DNA from 3 places in the Streptomyces sp. NPDC052036 genome. Region 3 is predicted to be linked to each of the others. Evidence: riboswitches for the same ligand, from Rfam matches in the RefSeq annotation. Region 3 holds a riboswitch; each other region holds the start of a gene.
What was found. Region 3 has a riboswitch for S-adenosylmethionine ahead of AB0L95_RS17370 (amino acid ABC transporter permease). Riboswitches for the same ligand answer to the same signal wherever they lie in the genome.

Region 1 (5,586 bases), on a different contig from region 3:
GTCGTTCATGCTGGGTGAGGTCTGCCTCTACAGCTTCATCATCATCATCCTCACGGGTGTGTATCTGACCCTGTTCTTCCATCCCTCGATGAACGAGGTGGTGTACCACGGCAGTTACGTGCCGTTGCAGGGCCAGATGATGAGCGAGGCGTTCAACTCGGCGGTGCACATCAGCTTCGACGTCCGTGGCGGTCTGCTGATCCGGCAGATTCACCACTGGGCGGCGCTGGTCTTCCTCGCCGGCATGTTCGTGCACATGATGCGCGTGTTCTTCACCGGCGCGTTCCGCAAGCCGCGTGAGATCAACTGGCTGTTCGGCTTCCTGCTGTTCGTCCTGGGCATGTTCACCGGCTTCACCGGTTACTCGCTCCCCGACGACCTGCTCTCCGGCACCGGTGTCCGCTTCATGGAGGGCGCGATCCTGTCCGTGCCGATCATCGGCACGTACCTGTCGTTCTTCCTCTTCGGCGGCGAGTTCCCGGGTGGCGACTTCGTGGCCCGGTTCTACTCGATCCACATCCTGCTGCTGCCGGGCATCATGCTCGGTCTGGTGGTCGGCCACCTGATCCTGGTCTTCTACCACAAGCACACGCAGTTCGCGGGTCCCGGAAAGACGAACAACAACGTCGTCGGCATGCCGCTGCTGCCGGTGTACATGGCCAAGGCCGGAGGCTTCTTCTTCCTGGTCTTCGGTGCCATCGCGGCCATCGCGGCGATCGCGCAGATCAACCCGATCTGGGCCATCGGCCCCTACCGTCCGGACCAGGTCTCCACGGGTGCCCAGCCCGACTGGTACATGGGCCAGGCCGAGGGTCTCATCCGTGCCATGCCCGGCTGGGAGATCAACATCTGGGGCCACACGCTCGTCCTGGGTGTGTTCATCCCGCTGCTGCTCTTCCCGCTGACCCTCGCCGCCATCGGTGCCTACCCCTTCATCGAGTCCTGGATCACCGGCGACAAGCGCGAGCACCACATCCTGGACCGCCCGCGCAACGCGCCGACGCGTACGGCCTTCGGTGCCGCGTGGATCTCCTGGTACTTCGTGATGCTGCTGGGTGGCGGCAACGACATCTGGGCCACGCACTTCCACCTGTCGATCAACTCGATCACCTGGTTCGTCCGCATCGCCTTCTTCGTGTTGCCGGTGCTCGTGTTCATCGTCACCAAGCGGATCTGCCTCGGCCTCCAGCGCCGCGACCACGACAAGGTGCTGCACGGCCGCGAGTCGGGCATCATCAAGCGGCTGCCGCACGGTGAGTTCATCGAGGTCCACGAGCCGCTCAGCCAGGAGCAGCTGCACACGCTCACGGCGCACGAGCAGTACAAGCCGGTCGAGATCGGCCCGACGGTCGACGAGAACGGCGTCGAGCGGAAGGTCAAGGGCTCGGAGAAGCTGCGTGCCCGGTTGAGCAACGCCTACTACGGGGACGACAACCAGATCCCCAAGCCCACGGTCGAGGAGTACAAGGAGATCACGAGCGGCCACGGCCACCACTGATCGCTGCGCGCGCCACGCCACGGTCGAAGGGCCCCGTCCAGATCCGGACGGGGCCCTTTGCCGTGCCCGGGGCTGGATAGGGTGGACCTGTTCGAGAAATGTGTCCCGGCCGGGACACCGACCCAGGAGCGGCTTATGAGCGCTGTGAACCCCGCTGGAGGCGACACCGCGGCGGGCCGTTCCTGGCCCCGGGTGCTGAACGCCCTGCTGGACGGCCGTGACCAGAGCGTGGACGACACGGCCTGGGCGATGGACCGGATCATGCGCGGCGAGGCGACGGACGCGCAGATCGCCGCCTTCGTCGTCGCGCTGCGGGCGAAGGGCGAGACGGTCGACGAGATCACGGGGCTCGTGCGAGCGATGTACGCGCACGCGAACGTGATCGAGGTACCGGGTCCGTCGGTCGACATCGTCGGTACGGGCGGTGACGGCGCGAAGACGGTCAACATCTCCACGATGTCGTCGATCGTGGTGGCCGGCACGGGGGCGAAGGTCGTCAAGCACGGCAACCGGGCCGCGTCGTCCGCGTCCGGCTCCTCGGACGTGCTGGAGAAGCTCGGCATCAATCTGGACCTCACCCCGCGGCGGACGGCCGAGGTGGCCGAGGAGGCCGGGATCACCATCTGCTTCGCGGTGAAGTTCCACCCCGCGCTGCGGCATGTGGCCGCGGCGCGCGGCCAGCTCGGGATCCGTACGACGTTCAACGTGCTGGGCCCGCTGACCAACCCCGCGCGGGTGAAGGCCCAGGCGGTGGGTGTCGCGGACCCGCGGATGGCGCCGATCGTGGCGGGGGTCCTCGCCGAACGCGGGAACTCGTCCCTGGTCTTCCGCGGCGACGACGGACTGGACGAGCTGACCACGACCTCGACGTCCCGGGTCTGGGTGGTCCGCGACGGCAAGGTCACCGAGGAGACCTTCGACCCCCGGGACGTCGGCATCGAGCTGGTGCCGGTGGAGGCGCTGCGCGGGGCTGACGCCTCCTACAACGCCGATGTGGCGCGGCGCCTGCTGGACGGGGAGACCGGGCCGGTGCGGGACGCGGTGCTGCTGAACTCGGCGGCGGCGCTGGTGGCCCTGGAGCCCACCGGTGCGCCTCTGGCCGAGCAGCTGCGGGCCGGGATGGAGAAGGCGAGGGAGTCGATCGACTCGGGCGCCGCGAAGCGGTCCCTGGAGCGTTGGGTGGCCGCGAGCCACCGGTGAGCCCCGGGGCGAGGGGGGGGGAGCGCGGCACGGCCGGGCTCCCCCCCTCGCCCATGCCGTCGCCGCCGGGACGGACGACGTATGTCCCGGCATCCGGACAGATGTTGCGGGCGGCCGATCATGTCACGTAGCGTCCTGCCCAGGTCATGAGCGACAGCCACTCGGCCCCGGCCGGCTGTCCGGCAACCCTCCGTCCGTGGCGGGGTGCCCCGGGTGAAGACCAGGCCGTAGGCAGCGAGGTCTACGGCAAGCGCGGACCCCTCACACGCCGTGGATGAGCGTGGGGCCGGGGGTCCTGGTCGTTCGAGGGAGCCTTCTCCGTGAGCAAGCGAATGCGCTAGGGCCGCAGAGCCCCGCCTCCGCATCCCCTTTTCACCCTTTTCCCGTGCCGTCGAGGCAGCCGCGCGCCCTTGCGCGAGTCCTCCGGTGCGGTGATCCCCTCTGCCTTCACGGGAGTGCACCCATGTCTGTCTCCACCTTTGCCGCCGACCAGTCCGTTTGTGCCCCGCTGCCCGTTCTGGGCAGGGATGTCAGCGTCCCGCTCGTCACGGGCGGCACCGTCACCTACGCCGCGCTCGACTACGCGGCCAGCGCCCCGGCGTTGCAGCGGGTCTGGGACGACGTGGCGGCGTACGCGCCGTACTACGGCAGCGTCCACCGCGGCGCCGGGTATCTGTCGCAGCTGTCCACCGACCTCTTCGAGAACGCCCGCAGGACCGTCGCCGCCTTCCTGGACTGCCGCGAGGACGACCAGGTGATCTTCACCCGGTCCACCACCGACTCGCTCAACCTCCTCGCCGCCGCCCTGCCGGCCGACTGCCAGGTCTTCGTCTTCGAGACCGAGCACCATGCCTCGCTGCTGCCCTGGCGGGACGCCCGGGTCACGGTCCTCGACGCCCCGCGCACCCCGCAGCAGGCGGTGCGGACCCTGGAGGGCGCCCTCGCGGACCGCGACCCCCACGGACCGGCCCTCGTCTGCGTCACCGGTGCCTCCAACGTCACCGGCGAGCTGTGGCCCGTACACGAGCTGGCGGAGGCCGCCCATGCGCACGGCGCCCGGGTCGTCCTGGACGCCGCCCAGCTGGCCCCGCACCACCCGGTGTCGGTCAGGGACCTCGGGGTGGACTGGGTCGCGTTCTCCGGCCACAAGCTCTACGCCCCCTTCGGCTCCGGCGTGCTGGCGGGCCGCGCCGACTGGCTGCGCGCGGCCGAGCCCTACCTCGCGGGCGGCGGCGCCAGCCGCAGGGTGACCCGGCGGGCGGACGGGGGAGTGGACGTCGACTGGCACGAGAGCGCCGCGCGGCACGAGGCCGGCTCGCCCAATGTGATCGGGGCCTACTCCATCGCCTCGGCCTGCAAGGCCCTCACGGAAGCGGGCTTCGACGCGCTCGTCGCCCGTGAGCAGTACCTCGTCCGCAGGGTCCGGGAAGGACTCGCGGGGATCCCGGAGGTCAAGGTGCTCTCCCTCTTCGGCGACGACGCGCCCCGTGTCGGCGTCCTCTCGTTCGTCGTCGAGGGCTGGAACAGCTCCCACTTCGCCGCCGCGCTCTCCGCCGAGTACGGCATCGGCGTGCGCGACGGCCTGTTCTGCGCCCATCCGCTGGTGCGCACCCTGCTGGGCGGCGACCCGGGTACCCAGGGCGAGTGCGGCGCCCCCGAGGCCGCGCCCGGCGAGCGCTCCCTGAACGCGATCCGCGTCAGCTTCGGCGCGGGCACGCCCGACGAGCATGTGGAGCGTTTCGTCCGGGCGGTCGGGGAACTGGTCCGGGAGGGCGCGCGGTGGACGTACCGTACGCAGGACGGGCGTTGCGTCCCGGCGGTCTGACGCCCCTGACCGGTCGGCCGGCGGACTCCTCTAGTTGTCGAGCCCGATCAGTTGTCGAGCCCGATCGCGAATGCCGCCTCCAGGTCGTGCTGGGAGTACGTGCGGAAGGCGACGTGGGTGTCCGTGGCCAGCACACCCGGGATCTTGCTGATCCGGCCGGGGATGACGTCCGCGAGGTCGTCGTGGGCGTGAACCCGGACCATGGCGATGAGGTCGTACGTGCCGGTGACGGAGAAGACCTCGCTGACGGAGTCCAGCGCGGCGATCGACTCGGCGATCTCGGGGATCCGGTCCACGCTGGTCTTGATGAGCACGATCGCAGTGATCACGGCTGGCTGTCTCCCTAGGTGCACGCTCGGACTGTCACTCTAAGACCTGCTCCACCGCTCACCAACAGACTGTCCCGGCGGTGCGGTCTCCCGCACCGCCGGGACACGTCCGGCGCCGCGTCAGCCGGCCAGTTCCTTCAAGGAGGTGTGCAGCGTCTCGCGCAGGCGCGCCATCTGCTCCTCGCCGTAGGTCCAGCTGTCGTACTCGTTCTGCACCAGCAGCCGCCCGCCGAAGCTCGCGACCCCCATCTTCGGCGGCATGCCGGGCGCGTTCGCCGTGCCGCCGAAGCGGAGCAGGCGTACGCCGTCCGGAACGGGGTGCGCGGGGATGCGGCCCACGTTGGAGATGCCGTAGCTGACGACCGGAACCGGCAGCGGGATGCCCCGGGCGCCCGCCCGCAGCGCGGTGAGCAGGAAACGCTCGGGGTCCTGGCGGGCCAGGGCGGCGGCGATCTGGTCGGCCACGTCCTGGCCGACGGTGTCCGGGCGGTCGTCGTGCGAGACGGTCACGGGGGTCTGCAGGCCTGTGATGCAGTTGAGCACGGTGCTGAGCGGCAGCTCGGGCGTCAGCCGGGTGTGCAGGTCCACTCCGTGGCCGCAGACCATGGGCAACGGGCCGTTCTCGGGCGCCAGTTGGGAGCGTACCGCGGTCAGCACCAGACCGGTGACGAGGCTGTTGACGGTCACGCCCGGGTGCGGGCGGCGGCGACCACCGACTCGGTGACCTCGGGGTC
Region 2 (5,586 bases), on a different contig from region 3:
GACCACGCCGGCGCGCGGCGAGTGTGCCGATGCGTCTGCCGGAGTCAGGAGTGGGTCCGGTCCCGCGCGGATAGGGTCGACGCATGGGCAGCCATACGGACTCCTTGCCGACGCCCGTCACCCCGGCCGGGCGCGACGGTCTCGACGCCATCCTCGCCCGGCCCGAGCGGGCCGTCCTCGCCTTCGACTTCGACGGGACGCTTGCCCCGATCGTCCCCGACCCCGACCGGGCCCGCGCCCATCCGGACGCGGCTGCCGCCCTCGCGGTGCTCGCCCCGAAGGTCGCCTCCGTCGCGGTCGTCACCGGCCGCCCGGCCGGCGTCGCCGTCCGCCACGGCGGCTTCGCGGGCGTGCCCGGACTCGACCGCCTCGTCGTCCTCGGCCACTACGGCGCCGAACGCTGGGACGCCCGCACCGGCACCGTCAACGCCCCCGCCCCCCACCCGGGCGTCGCCGCCGTCCGCGCCGAACTCCCCGGCTTCCTGGGCGAGATCGGTGCCTGGCGCGGCACCTGGATCGAGGAGAAGGGGCGCGCCGTCGCCGTGCACACCCGCCGGGCCGACGATCCGCAGGCCGCCTTCGAGGCCCTGCGCGAACCCCTCACCGGGCTCGCCGCCCGCCATGGCCTGATCGTCGAACCCGGCCGCCTGGTCCTGGAACTGCGTCCGCCGGGCATGGACAAGGGAGTGGCCCTGTCGGAGTACGTCCGCGAGACCGGTGCCGGAGCGGTCATGTACGTGGGGGACGACCTCGGCGACCTCCCGGCCTTCGCCGCCGTCGACAAACTCCGCTCCGACGGCGTACCCGGACTGCTCGTCTGCAGCGGCAGCGAGGAGGTCACGGAACTGGCCGACCGAGCGGATCTCGTGGTCGACGGCCCGGCAGGCGTCGTACGGCTGATGACCGCTCTGGGGGCCCGTATGACGGACCGCTCCTGAGGGCCTGAGGGCCGCTGTCCCGCCGGGCGCCGGACCGCCCCGCCCGGCCGGGCGGGGCGGTCCTCAGCCCCCCAGCGCGGCCAGCTGATCCAGGAACCAGCGGGCCGGGGGCAGCGCGGTGGCCTGCGCGGCCAGCCGCTTGGTGCGTTCCGCGCGCTCTGCGGGACTCATCGACAGCGCCTCGTGCAGCGCCTGGGCCGTGCGCACGATGTCGTACGGGTTCACGGTCACCGCGTCCTCGCCCAGCTCCTCGTACGCCCCGGCCTCCCGTGAGAGCACCAGCGCACAGCCCTCGTCGGAGACCACCGGCACCTCCTTGGCGACCAGGTTCATGCCGTCCCGGATGGGGTTCACCAGGGCCACGTCCGCCAGCCGGTAGGCGGCGAGGGAGCGGGCGAAGTCGTCCTTCACGTGCAGTTCCACCGGGGTCCAGCCGGGGGTGCCGAAACGGGCGTTGATCTCCGCCGCCACCCGCTGGACCTCCGCCGTGTAGTCGCGGTAGACCGCCAGGTCCTGCCGGGAGGGGTAGGCGAACGCCACATGGACGACCCGTTCGCGCCACTCCGGACGCGACTGGAGCAGTTCCTCGTACGCCAGCAGCCCGCGCACGATGTTCTTCGACAGCTCCGTGCGGTCCACCCGCACGACCGCCTTGCGGGGCGTGCCGTCGGGGGCCGTGCCGATCTGCTGCCGCAGGGCCCGCATCCGCTCTTCCACGTCCGGCCGGTGCGCCCGCTCGCGCAGGAACTCGGCGTCGGCACCCAGCCCGTGGACGCCGATGCGCGTCCCCGAGGGGATGCCGGGGCCGAGGACCGCGTGGCAGCAGTCTGTGAACGCGTCCGCCCACCGCTGGGTGAGGAACGCCGCCCGGTCCGCGCCCAGGATCCCGCCGAGCACCTGCGCGGCGATGTCGTCGGGCAGCAGACGGAAGTACTCCGGCGGTGCCCACGGCGTGTGCGAGAAGTGGCCGATCCGCAGGTCGGGCCGCAGCTCGCGGAGCATCCGGGGGGTCAGGGTGAGGTGGTAGTCCTGGACCAGGACCGCCGCGCCCTCGGCCGCCTCCTCGGCGAGCGCCTCGGCGAACGCCCGGTTGTAGGTCTCGTACGCCGCCCACTGCCGCCGGAACTCCGCGTCGAAGACCGGCTCCAGCGGCGTCTGGTACAGCATGTGGTGCACGAACCACAGGACCGAGTTCGCGATGCCGTTGTACGCGTCCGCGTGCATCTGCGCGTCGATGTCGAGCATCCGTACGCGCTGGCCGCCGGTGTCGGCCGGATCGAGCCTGCCCGCCGTGCGCCGGACGGCCTCCCGGTCGCTGTCGTTCAGCGCGGAGCAGACCCACACCGCGTCCGCGTCGGGGCCGATGGCTGACAGACCGGAGACCAGTCCGCCCCCGCCGCGCCTGGCCGTGAGCTGTCCGCTCTCGTCCAGTACGTACGAGACCGGGCCGCGGTTGGACGCCACCAGAACGGAAGCCGCATTCGAAGCCATGCCACGAAACCTAGCCCGAGCCGAAAACGCTCAAACGTTCCCTTCGGCCGTCTGCGGAACCGTATACAAATACAAAGGGGGCGCCATGGGCTTGGTTCCCCCGGGTTCCCCAGGGTGTGCCCGGACCGGACGGCTCAGGCCGCCCGCCGGTCCGTGTACTCCGCGATCTCCGCCATCGGCGGCCGCTCCTCCGTGTCCACCGAGTACGTCCGTGGTTCGAAGCGGCCCTCGACACGCTCGAACTGGGTGAGGGCGGGGCGCACCAGATGGCCCCGGGCCAGCCGCAGCTGCGCGGTGCGGTAGATCTCCGCGGCCATGCGGCCCAGCGCCTGGCCGTCCTGGTGGCGGTGCAGGCGCACCCCGACGTCGACCTGGGCCAGGGCGTCCAGGCCCACCAGATGCAGGGAGTCGACCAGCATGCCCAGCTCCACCCCGTACCCGACCGGGAACGGGAGCCGTTCCAACAGGGAGCGGCGGGCGGCGTACTCGCCGCCGAGCGGCTGGACGAAACCGGCCAGCCGCGGCCAGTGCATATTGAGCAGCGGGCGCGCCATCAGCTCGGTGACCCGGCCGCCCTGGCCGGCCGCCGTGCCGGTGGCGGGCTCACCGGGCAGGGCCAGCGGCCGGTCGTACATCGCCTTCACGAGGCACACGCCCGGGTCGGTGAGCAGTGGGCCCACGATCCCGGAGACGAAGTCGGAGGAGAACTCCCTCAGATCCGCGTCGACGAAGCAGACGATGTCCCCTCGGGTGACCAGGAGCGAGCGCCACAGCACCTCGCCCTTCCCGGGCACGGCCGGAACGCGCGGCAGGATCGCGTCGCGGTGCACCACCGTCGCGCCGGCCGCCGCGGCGACCTCGGAAGTGCGGTCCGTGGAGCCGGAGTCGACGACGACGATCTCGTCGACGAGCGGAACCTGCTGCATCAGGTCATGGCGGATCACGGCGACGATCTCGCCGACCGTCTCCTCCTCGTTCAGTGCGGGCAGCACGACGCTGACCGACGAACCCGAGGCGCGTTTGGCGGCCAGGATCTGGTGGATCGGGCGATCGGCCGCGGTCCAGGAGCGGGTGCTCAGCCAGCGCTCGACTTCTTCCAGCACAGTCTGCGGCTCCTTACATGCGGTGATCCATCTCGCGGGTCGGACGACTATCTCAACTGTCCTGGCCTTCGGTTACAGTCTTGAACAACGCCGGTGACCATCGCATGTCGGGGGTCGCCGCTGCTGACAGCAGTGAAACAACCGCATACAGCTCATCCAGAGGGGCAGAGGGACACGGCCCGATGAAGCCCCGGCAACCCTCCAGCCGGTTCTCGTAGATCCATGTGATCGTCTCCGCGAGGCTCCCGGCTAGGGAAGGTGCCAAATCCGTCTCACGGCGAGATGCGTCGTGAGGAAGATGAGGAGAAAGGGCCTCGCCTGACATGGCTGTGCAGACAGTTGTAAGCAGCACCGACTCCGTGAATCTCGGACCCGCCGCGGCTCTGTCCTGCCGCGAGTGCGGCCATCGGGTGCCCCTCGGTCCGGTCTTCGCCTGCGAGGAGTGTTTCGGCCCGCTGGAGATCGCCTACGACTTCTCGGGCTACGACACCGAGGAGCTGCGCAAGCGCATCGAGGCGGGCCCCGCGAACATCTGGCGCTATGCGCCGCTGCTGCCCGTCCCGGCGGACGTCGCCGACAAGCCGAACCTCAACCCCGGCTGGACCAAGCTGGTCAAGGCCGACAACCTGGCGCGCGAGCTGGGCGTGACCGGCGGTCTGTATGTGAAGGACGACTCCGGCAACCCGACGCACTCCTTCAAGGACCGCGTGGTCGCCCAGGCGCTGGAGGCGGCGCGCGCCTTCGGCTTCACCACCCTCTCCTGCTCCTCCACCGGCAACCTGGCGGGCGCGGTGGGCGCCGCGGCGGCCCGGGCCGGCTTCCGCTCCTGCGTCTTCATCCCGCACGACCTGGAGCAGGGCAAGATCGTCATGGCCGCGGTCTACGGCGGCGAGCTGGTCGGCATCGAGGGCAACTACGACGATGTGAACCGCTTCTGCTCGGAGCTGATCGGCGACCCGGTCGGCGAGGGCTGGGGCTTCGTCAACGTCAACCTGCGCCCGTACTACGCGGAGGGGTCCAAGACCCTGGCGTACGAGATCGCCGAGCAGCTGGGCTGGCGGCTGCCGGACCAGATCGTGGTCCCGATCGCCTCCGGCTCCCAGCTCACGAAGATCGACAAGGGGCTGCAGGAGCTGATCAAACTCGGGCTGGTCGAGGACCGCCCGTACAAGATCTTCGGTGCCCAGGCCGAGGGCTGCTCCCCGGTGTCGACCGCGTTCAAGGCGGGCCGCGACGTCGTACGGCCGCAGAAGCCGGACACGATCGCCAAGTCGCTGGCGATCGGCAACCCGGCGGACGGTCCCTATGTCCTCGACATCGCGCGCCGCACCGGAGGGGCCGTGGAGGACGTGACGGACGCGCAGATCGTGGACGCCATCAAGCTGCTCGCCCGCACCGAGGGCATCTTCGCGGAGACGGCGGGCGGTGTGACGGTGGGCGTCACCCGCAAGCTGGTCGAGAGCGGTGCGCTCGACCCGACGAAGACGACCGTCGTCCTCAACACCGGCGACGGCCTCAAGACCCTGGACGCGGTGGCGGGCACCGGCCTCACCGCGACGATCCGTCCGACCCTGGACTCCTTCCGAGAGGCTGGCCTCGCATGAGCGTGACCGTTCGCATCCCCACCATCCTGCGCACCTACACCGGAGGCCGGGCCGAGGTCGCCGCCGAGGGCGCGACCCTCGCCGACGTCATCGCCGACCTGGAGAAGAACCACACCGGCATCGCCGCCCGCGTCCTCGACGACCAGGGCAAGCTGCGCCGCTTCGTCAATGTGTACGTCAACGACGACGACGTCCGCTTCGAGCAGGGCCTTCAGACGGCCACCCCGGACGGCGTGGGCGTCTCCATCATCCCGGCTGTCGCGGGTGGCTGACGGCCGTTCATCCCCGCGCGACCATTACCCTCGGTAAGGTCGAGTACCGAGAGTTCACCGAATTGCCCTCTCCGTGACAGAAGCGGAGGGGGCAATTCTGCATGGTTGAGCACGGTACAGTTGGGGAACTCGCTCCCCGTTTTCCGGTCGGACAACCGGTGTCCCTGCCGCCCGTCCG
Region 3 (5,586 bases):
CGACCTCGATACCGCGCTTGTCGCCGCACACCGAGCGGCGGGCCACCAGGTCCGCATGGTTCAGGCAGGCGATCTGGTAGGTCAGCCGGGTCTTGGGGCGGCCCAGCAACTCGGCGATCCGGGTCATCCGCAGGGCCGCGCCCGGCTGGTCGGCCAGCAGGCACAGCACCAGGAACTCGTCGTGGGAGACCCCGAGGGCGTCCTTCACCTGGGAGTGCAGTCGCTGCTCGATGGTTCCGGCCGCGGCCAGCAGCCGCATCCAGGCGCGCAGTTCGGCCGGCAGCAGCCCGTCCTTGTCCGTCCCGTCGGGTCCGGGCTGGTCATCGGGGGCGGGGGAGGCGGCCATGGTTCCCCAGTCTACTGGCCGTCCATCGACGGCTCCGAGAACAGAGCCAACCACCCCAATCCACCCCAATTGCGCATCTGCACGTCGCTCTCGCTCCGTGGACCGCCCTCTTGACGCCGGCGGGAGCCCGATCGACACTCCAGTAGGGATTTCCTAGTGAACAGGTAGGGAAGTATGGGACGCCTGGAGCCGGCCCTCGGCCGTGTGCACCGCACCCGTCGGCAGTCCCTCCTTCTGACCTCCCGCCGTCACATCGACCTGCTGCGTGTCTGCAGCGCGTCCGCTCCCCTGCGCTGAACCGGCGGCGCCCGGTCCGCAAGCCCGTCCCGTCCCGCCCCGCATGCGGGGAGCGCCGCCCGCCCGTGGGCCGCCACCCACCACACCCTCGCGCGACCGAACCCCCTGGGAGAGACATGTCCGCCCCTGCCCCGACCGCACTCCCGCTCGCCCGTCCCGCCCCCGCCTTCCGGGGCAGGATCGGCCGCGACGCCCGCAGCGGCCACTACGCCGTACCGCGCCGCTACCGCCTCCACCTGTCGCCGTCCTGTCCGGACTGTCTGCGGATCGCCATCACCCACAGCCTGCTCGGCCTCGACGAGGTCCTGCCCGTCACCCTGCTGCCCACAGTGCCCGACGGACCCGGCGGCGAACACTCCGCGCTGCGCCCGCTGTACGAGGCGAGCGCCCATCGCTACTCCGGAGCGGCCGTGGCGCCGGTGCTGAGCGACGACTGGTCGGGCCGTATCGTCAGCACACACGCCCCGGACATCATGCGCGACCTGGCACGCCGCTTCGGCGGAGGGCGCCCCGGGCTCTGGCCGAAGGGCGCCGGCAGGGAGATCGAGGGCGTCCGGCGTCTGTGCGCCCAGGGCATCGACGCGACCGCCCAGCGCGCCGGACGCGCCGACGCCGACGACGAGGAGCGGGGCGCCGCACTCACCTCGCTGCTGCGCACCCTGCGGTCGCTGGACGGCCGACTGGCCTACCAGGAATACCTTCTGGGCGACCAACTCACGGCCGCCGACGTGGAGTTGTGGGTCAGTCTGGTGCAGCTCGACACCGTGCACCGCTGGCATCTGGACGCCGCCGCGGTGCACCGTGTGGCCGGGTATCCGCAGCTGTGGGCCTACGCCCGTCGACTGGTCGCCCACCCCGCCTTCGGCCCGCACCTCGACCTCGACGGAATCGCCCGCCGGCATCACATGCACTGCCGCGGGCTCGAGGCCGCGGGCGCGGCCGTGCAGATCCTCGACTGGGCGGCACATGTCCCCAACCGCACGGCAGCCGCCTCCTGTTGATGCGGAGCCGGCGCTCCCGCACACGTATCACCTGACGGACGCACATTGACAGCGCTTCAGGCGCCTGTCTTAACTAGCGCCCAGAAGGTCATGAGCGTCAGCGACAAGCCCTGGCTTGCTGACCGGCAACCCTCGCTCCGCGGTGGGGTGCCCCAGGTGACGACCCGACCGGATGACGTTTCGGTAAGCGCGTGGCCCCACGGGCCGGAAGAGTGACGGTGGCAGTGATGTACGCAGCTTCGAGGACAGCCGCTTCGCGGCCCCGGGGCTGCGTCCTGCTGTGCACGAACCGCTCCGTCGACCTCCTCCGCGTCAACAGCGCACTGTGTACCACCCCGGGCTCTGCCCGCTGTCACGGCTGACGGCGTTTCCCCTCCCTGACGCGCACCGCTGCCGCGGTGCGCCCACGTTTCCGTCCCGCACCCGGTCCCGTGCGCCTCCCACGCCCCCTCACTCGGCCGCCGCCCTTGCCGCCGGGCCGTGCGGTCGCGCGCGCCGCCCGGGGTGTCCGACTCCGCTGGAGCCTGTCATGAGTGAACCCCTCGGCGCCGCCGTGTCCCTCGCCCCGCCACCGCCCGATGCCACCAGCGCGGGGCCCCCGACGGCCCAGCGGGTGCTGCCCCTGCGCCGGCCGGGCCGCCTGCTCGCCACCGCCGTCGTGCTCGTGCTGGTGGCCCAGTTCGTCCATGGACTGGTGTCCAACCCCTTCTACCAGTGGGACCGCTTCGCCTACTGGTTCCTCCGCCCCACCCTTCTCGACGGACTGCTCATCACCCTCGAAGTGACCGCGCTCAGCGCGGTACTGGGCCTGCTCGGCGGAGTCCTCCTCGCCCTGGCCCGGCTCTCCCGGAGCCCCGTACTGCGCGCGGTGAGCTGGACCTATGTGTGGGCGCTGCGTTCCGTACCCCTGATCGTGGTGCTGATCTTCCTGTACAACTTCAGCGCGCTGTACAAGACCTTGAGCATCGGCGTGCCCTTCGGCCCGGCCTTCCTCACCTTCGACGAGTCGCGGCTCGCCACCGACATGACCGTCGCCGTCGTCGGCCTGAGCCTGAACGAGGCCGCCTACGCCGCGGAGGTCGTCCGCGGCGGCATCCTCTCCGTCGACCAGGGCCAGCACGAGGCGGCCGCGGCCCTCGGGCTGCCCAGGGGCTACCAGTTCCGCAGGATCGTCCTTCCCCAGGCCCTCAGGTCCATCGTCCCCGCCTACGTCAACCAGTTGATCGGCCTGATCAAGGGCACCTCGCTGGTGTTCTACGTCTCGCTGCTGGATCTGTTCGGCGCCGCGCAGACCATGGGCAGCACCTACCCCGGCGACATCGTCCCGCTGCTGCTGGTCGTCACCGTCTGGTACCTGATCCTCACGAGCCTCGTGTCGGTCGTCCAGTTCTACGTCGAGCGGCACTACGCCCGGGGCGCCACCCGGTCCCTGCCGCCGACCCCGTTCCACCGACTCCGCGACGGTCTTCGCGACCTGCGGGAACGCGCGCGCAAGGAGGCCGCCGTATGACCACCGAGACTCCTTCGACCCGTCCCGCCGCCGTCGAGGTCCACGACGTGCACAAGTCCTTCGGCGCCCACCGGGTGCTGAACGGCATCGAGTTGACCGTACGCCCGGGCGAGGTGACCGTGATCCTCGGCCCGTCCGGCTCCGGCAAGTCGACGCTGCTGCGGGTGATCAACCACCTGGAGAAGCCCGAACGCGGCCATGTCAGCGTGAACGGCGAACCCATCGGTGTGCGTCGGCACGGCCACCACCTGAAGGAGCTGAGCGAGCGGACGATCCTGGCCCAGCGCAGCCGTATCGGGTTCGTCTTCCAGAACTTCAACCTCTTCCCGCATCTGACCGTGCTGGACAACGTGACCGCCGCCCCCGTCGCGACCGGCGCGCTGAGCCGGCCCGAGGCCGAGGAACTGGCCCGTGGCCTGCTGGGGAGGGTCGGGCTCGCGGACCGGGCGCGGGCGTATCCCCGGCAGTTGTCGGGCGGTCAGCAGCAGCGTGTGGCCATCGCCCGCGCGCTCGCGCTGCGTCCCGGAGTCATCCTCTTCGACGAACCCACCTCCGCCCTCGACCCGGAACTCGTCGGCGAGGTGCTCGCTGTCATCAAGGACCTGGCCCGCGGCGGCACCACCCTCGTCATCGTCACCCACGAGATCGGCTTCGCCCGCGAGGTCGCCGACCGGGTGGTCTTCATGGACGGCGGCCGGATCGTCGAACAGGGGCCGCCCGCCCAGGTTCTCGACCACCCGCGGCACGAGCGCACCCGGGACTTCCTGAGCAAGGTGCTCTGACCTCGCCTCCGCTCCTCCCCATCACCCTTCACCGAACAAGGACACTCATGCGTACCCTCAGTCTCCGTATCCGTCTGCGCCGCGGCCTCACCGCGGGCACCGCCGTCGTCACCCTCGCCGCCGGGCTCGCCGCCTGCGGGGGCGACAGCGACGCCGCCACCACCACGGGCGGCGCGCCCCCCGGCACGGTCACCGTGGGGCGGCTCTCCAACGGCGCGGCCCGGCAGACCACGTTGAAGGTGTCCGAGGTGAAGTCGATCAGTGCCGAGCTGCCCGCGGCCCTGCGCAAGAGAGGCACCCTGGAGATCGGCGTCGGGGCGCTGCCCTCCGGCTTCCCGCCCCTGGCGTACGTGGGCAGCGACCAGAAGTCGCTCACCGGCGCCGAACCCGACCTCGGACGTCTGGTGGCCGCTGTTCTCGGGCTCAAGCCCGAGGTGAAGAACTCGACGTGGGAGAACCTCTTCGTCGGCATCGACAGCGGCAAGGTGGACATCGCCTTCTCCAACGTCACCGACACCGAAGAGCGCAAGAAGAAGTACGAGTTCGCCTCCTACCGCCAGGACAACCTCGCCTTCGAGGTGCCGGAGAAGAGCACCTGGAACTTCGACGGCGACTACGAGGACCTCGCCGGCAAGACCGTCTCCGTCGGCTCCGGCACCAACCAGGAACGCATCCTCCTGACCTGGAAGGCGAAGCTGGCCAAGGAGGGCAAGAAGCTCACCGTCAAGTACTTCCAGGACAACAACAGCATCTATCTGGCGCTGGCCGCCGGCCGGATCGACGCGTACTTCGGCCCCAACCCCGCCGTCGCCTACCACATCACCCGGACCGCGCACACGCCCAGAGCCACCCGTAACGCGGGCACGTTCTCCGGAGCCGGCGAGACCCTTCAGGGTCTGATCGCGGCGACGGCGAAGAAGGACAGCGGTCTGGCCAAGCCGGTCACCGACGCCATCAACCACCTGATCCAGAACGGCCAGTACGCCCGGTGGCTGGCCGCCTGGAACCTGTCGAACGAGGCCGTCACCAAGGCGGAGACCAACCCGCCGGGCCTGCCGCTCGACAACTCCTGACCGCCCGCCAGGCCGTTCCCGCCCCCGTCGCCGTGCTCGCACGCGCGGGGGCCCGGCACTCTCGTCACGGACATCCAGGAAGGCACCCACTCGTGTCCTCAACCTCTCCTTCCCCCCTGCATCTGGCCGTCGCGCTCGACGGCACCGGCTGGCACCCCGCCTCCTGGCGCGAGCCGGAGGCCCGGCCCAGGGACCTGTTCACCGCCGGCCACTGGGCCGACCTGGTCCGGGAGGCCGAGCGCGGTCTGATCGACTTCGTGACCTTCGAGGACGGGCTCGGCCCCCAGTCCTCGCACCTCCTCGACCCGGACGAACGCACCGACCAGGTCCGCGGCCGCCTCGACGCCGTCCTCGTCGCCGCCCGGGTCGCCCCACTGACGCGGCACATAGGGCTGGTGCCGACCGTGGTCGTCACCCACACCGAGCCGTTCCATGTCTCCAAGGCCATCGCCACCCTCGACTACGTCAGCACCGGCCGTGCGGGCCTCCGGGTCCGGATCAGCGCGCGCCCGGACGAGGCAGCGCACTTCGGCCGCCGCACCCTGCCCCGTATCGACGCCTACGACAGCCCCGGCGC

Region 1: linked by a shared signal. The riboswitch ahead of AB0L95_RS29155 (aminotransferase class V-fold PLP-dependent enzyme) and the one ahead of AB0L95_RS17370 (amino acid ABC transporter permease) in region 3 are both predicted to bind S-adenosylmethionine.
Region 2: linked by a shared signal. The riboswitch ahead of thrC (threonine synthase) and the one ahead of AB0L95_RS17370 (amino acid ABC transporter permease) in region 3 are both predicted to bind S-adenosylmethionine.

What each region holds. Positions count from the first base shown of each region.
Region 1 is NZ_JBFAWW010000026.1:36,969-42,554, forward strand. It holds gene AB0L95_RS29145 (ubiquinol-cytochrome c reductase cytochrome b subunit) at 1-1,498, shown strand, start outside; gene trpD (anthranilate phosphoribosyltransferase) at 1,634-2,698, shown strand; SAM riboswitch class IV at 2,841-2,957, shown strand; gene AB0L95_RS29155 (aminotransferase class V-fold PLP-dependent enzyme) at 3,162-4,523, shown strand; gene AB0L95_RS29160 (Lrp/AsnC ligand binding domain-containing protein) at 4,571-4,852, opposite strand; gene AB0L95_RS29165 (hypothetical protein) at 4,973-5,539, opposite strand; gene AB0L95_RS29170 (hypothetical protein) at 5,536-5,586, opposite strand, start outside.
Region 2 is NZ_JBFAWW010000002.1:60,184-65,769, forward strand. It holds gene otsB (trehalose-phosphatase) at 84-938, shown strand; gene AB0L95_RS04345 (trehalose-6-phosphate synthase) at 1,002-2,429, opposite strand; gene AB0L95_RS04350 (glucosyl-3-phosphoglycerate synthase) at 2,564-3,532, opposite strand; SAM riboswitch class I at 3,682-3,837, shown strand; gene thrC (threonine synthase) at 3,856-5,136, shown strand; gene AB0L95_RS04360 (MoaD/ThiS family protein) at 5,133-5,408, shown strand.
Region 3 is NZ_JBFAWW010000011.1:32,845-38,430, reverse strand. It holds gene AB0L95_RS17385 (MarR family transcriptional regulator) at 1-346, opposite strand, end outside; gene AB0L95_RS17380 (hypothetical protein) at 521-643, shown strand; gene AB0L95_RS17375 (glutathione S-transferase C-terminal domain-containing protein) at 760-1,644, shown strand; SAM riboswitch class IV at 1,731-1,840, shown strand; gene AB0L95_RS17370 (amino acid ABC transporter permease) at 2,174-3,154, shown strand; gene AB0L95_RS17365 (amino acid ABC transporter ATP-binding protein) at 3,151-3,936, shown strand; gene AB0L95_RS17360 (ABC transporter substrate-binding protein) at 3,984-5,009, shown strand; gene AB0L95_RS17355 (LLM class flavin-dependent oxidoreductase) at 5,102-5,586, shown strand, end outside.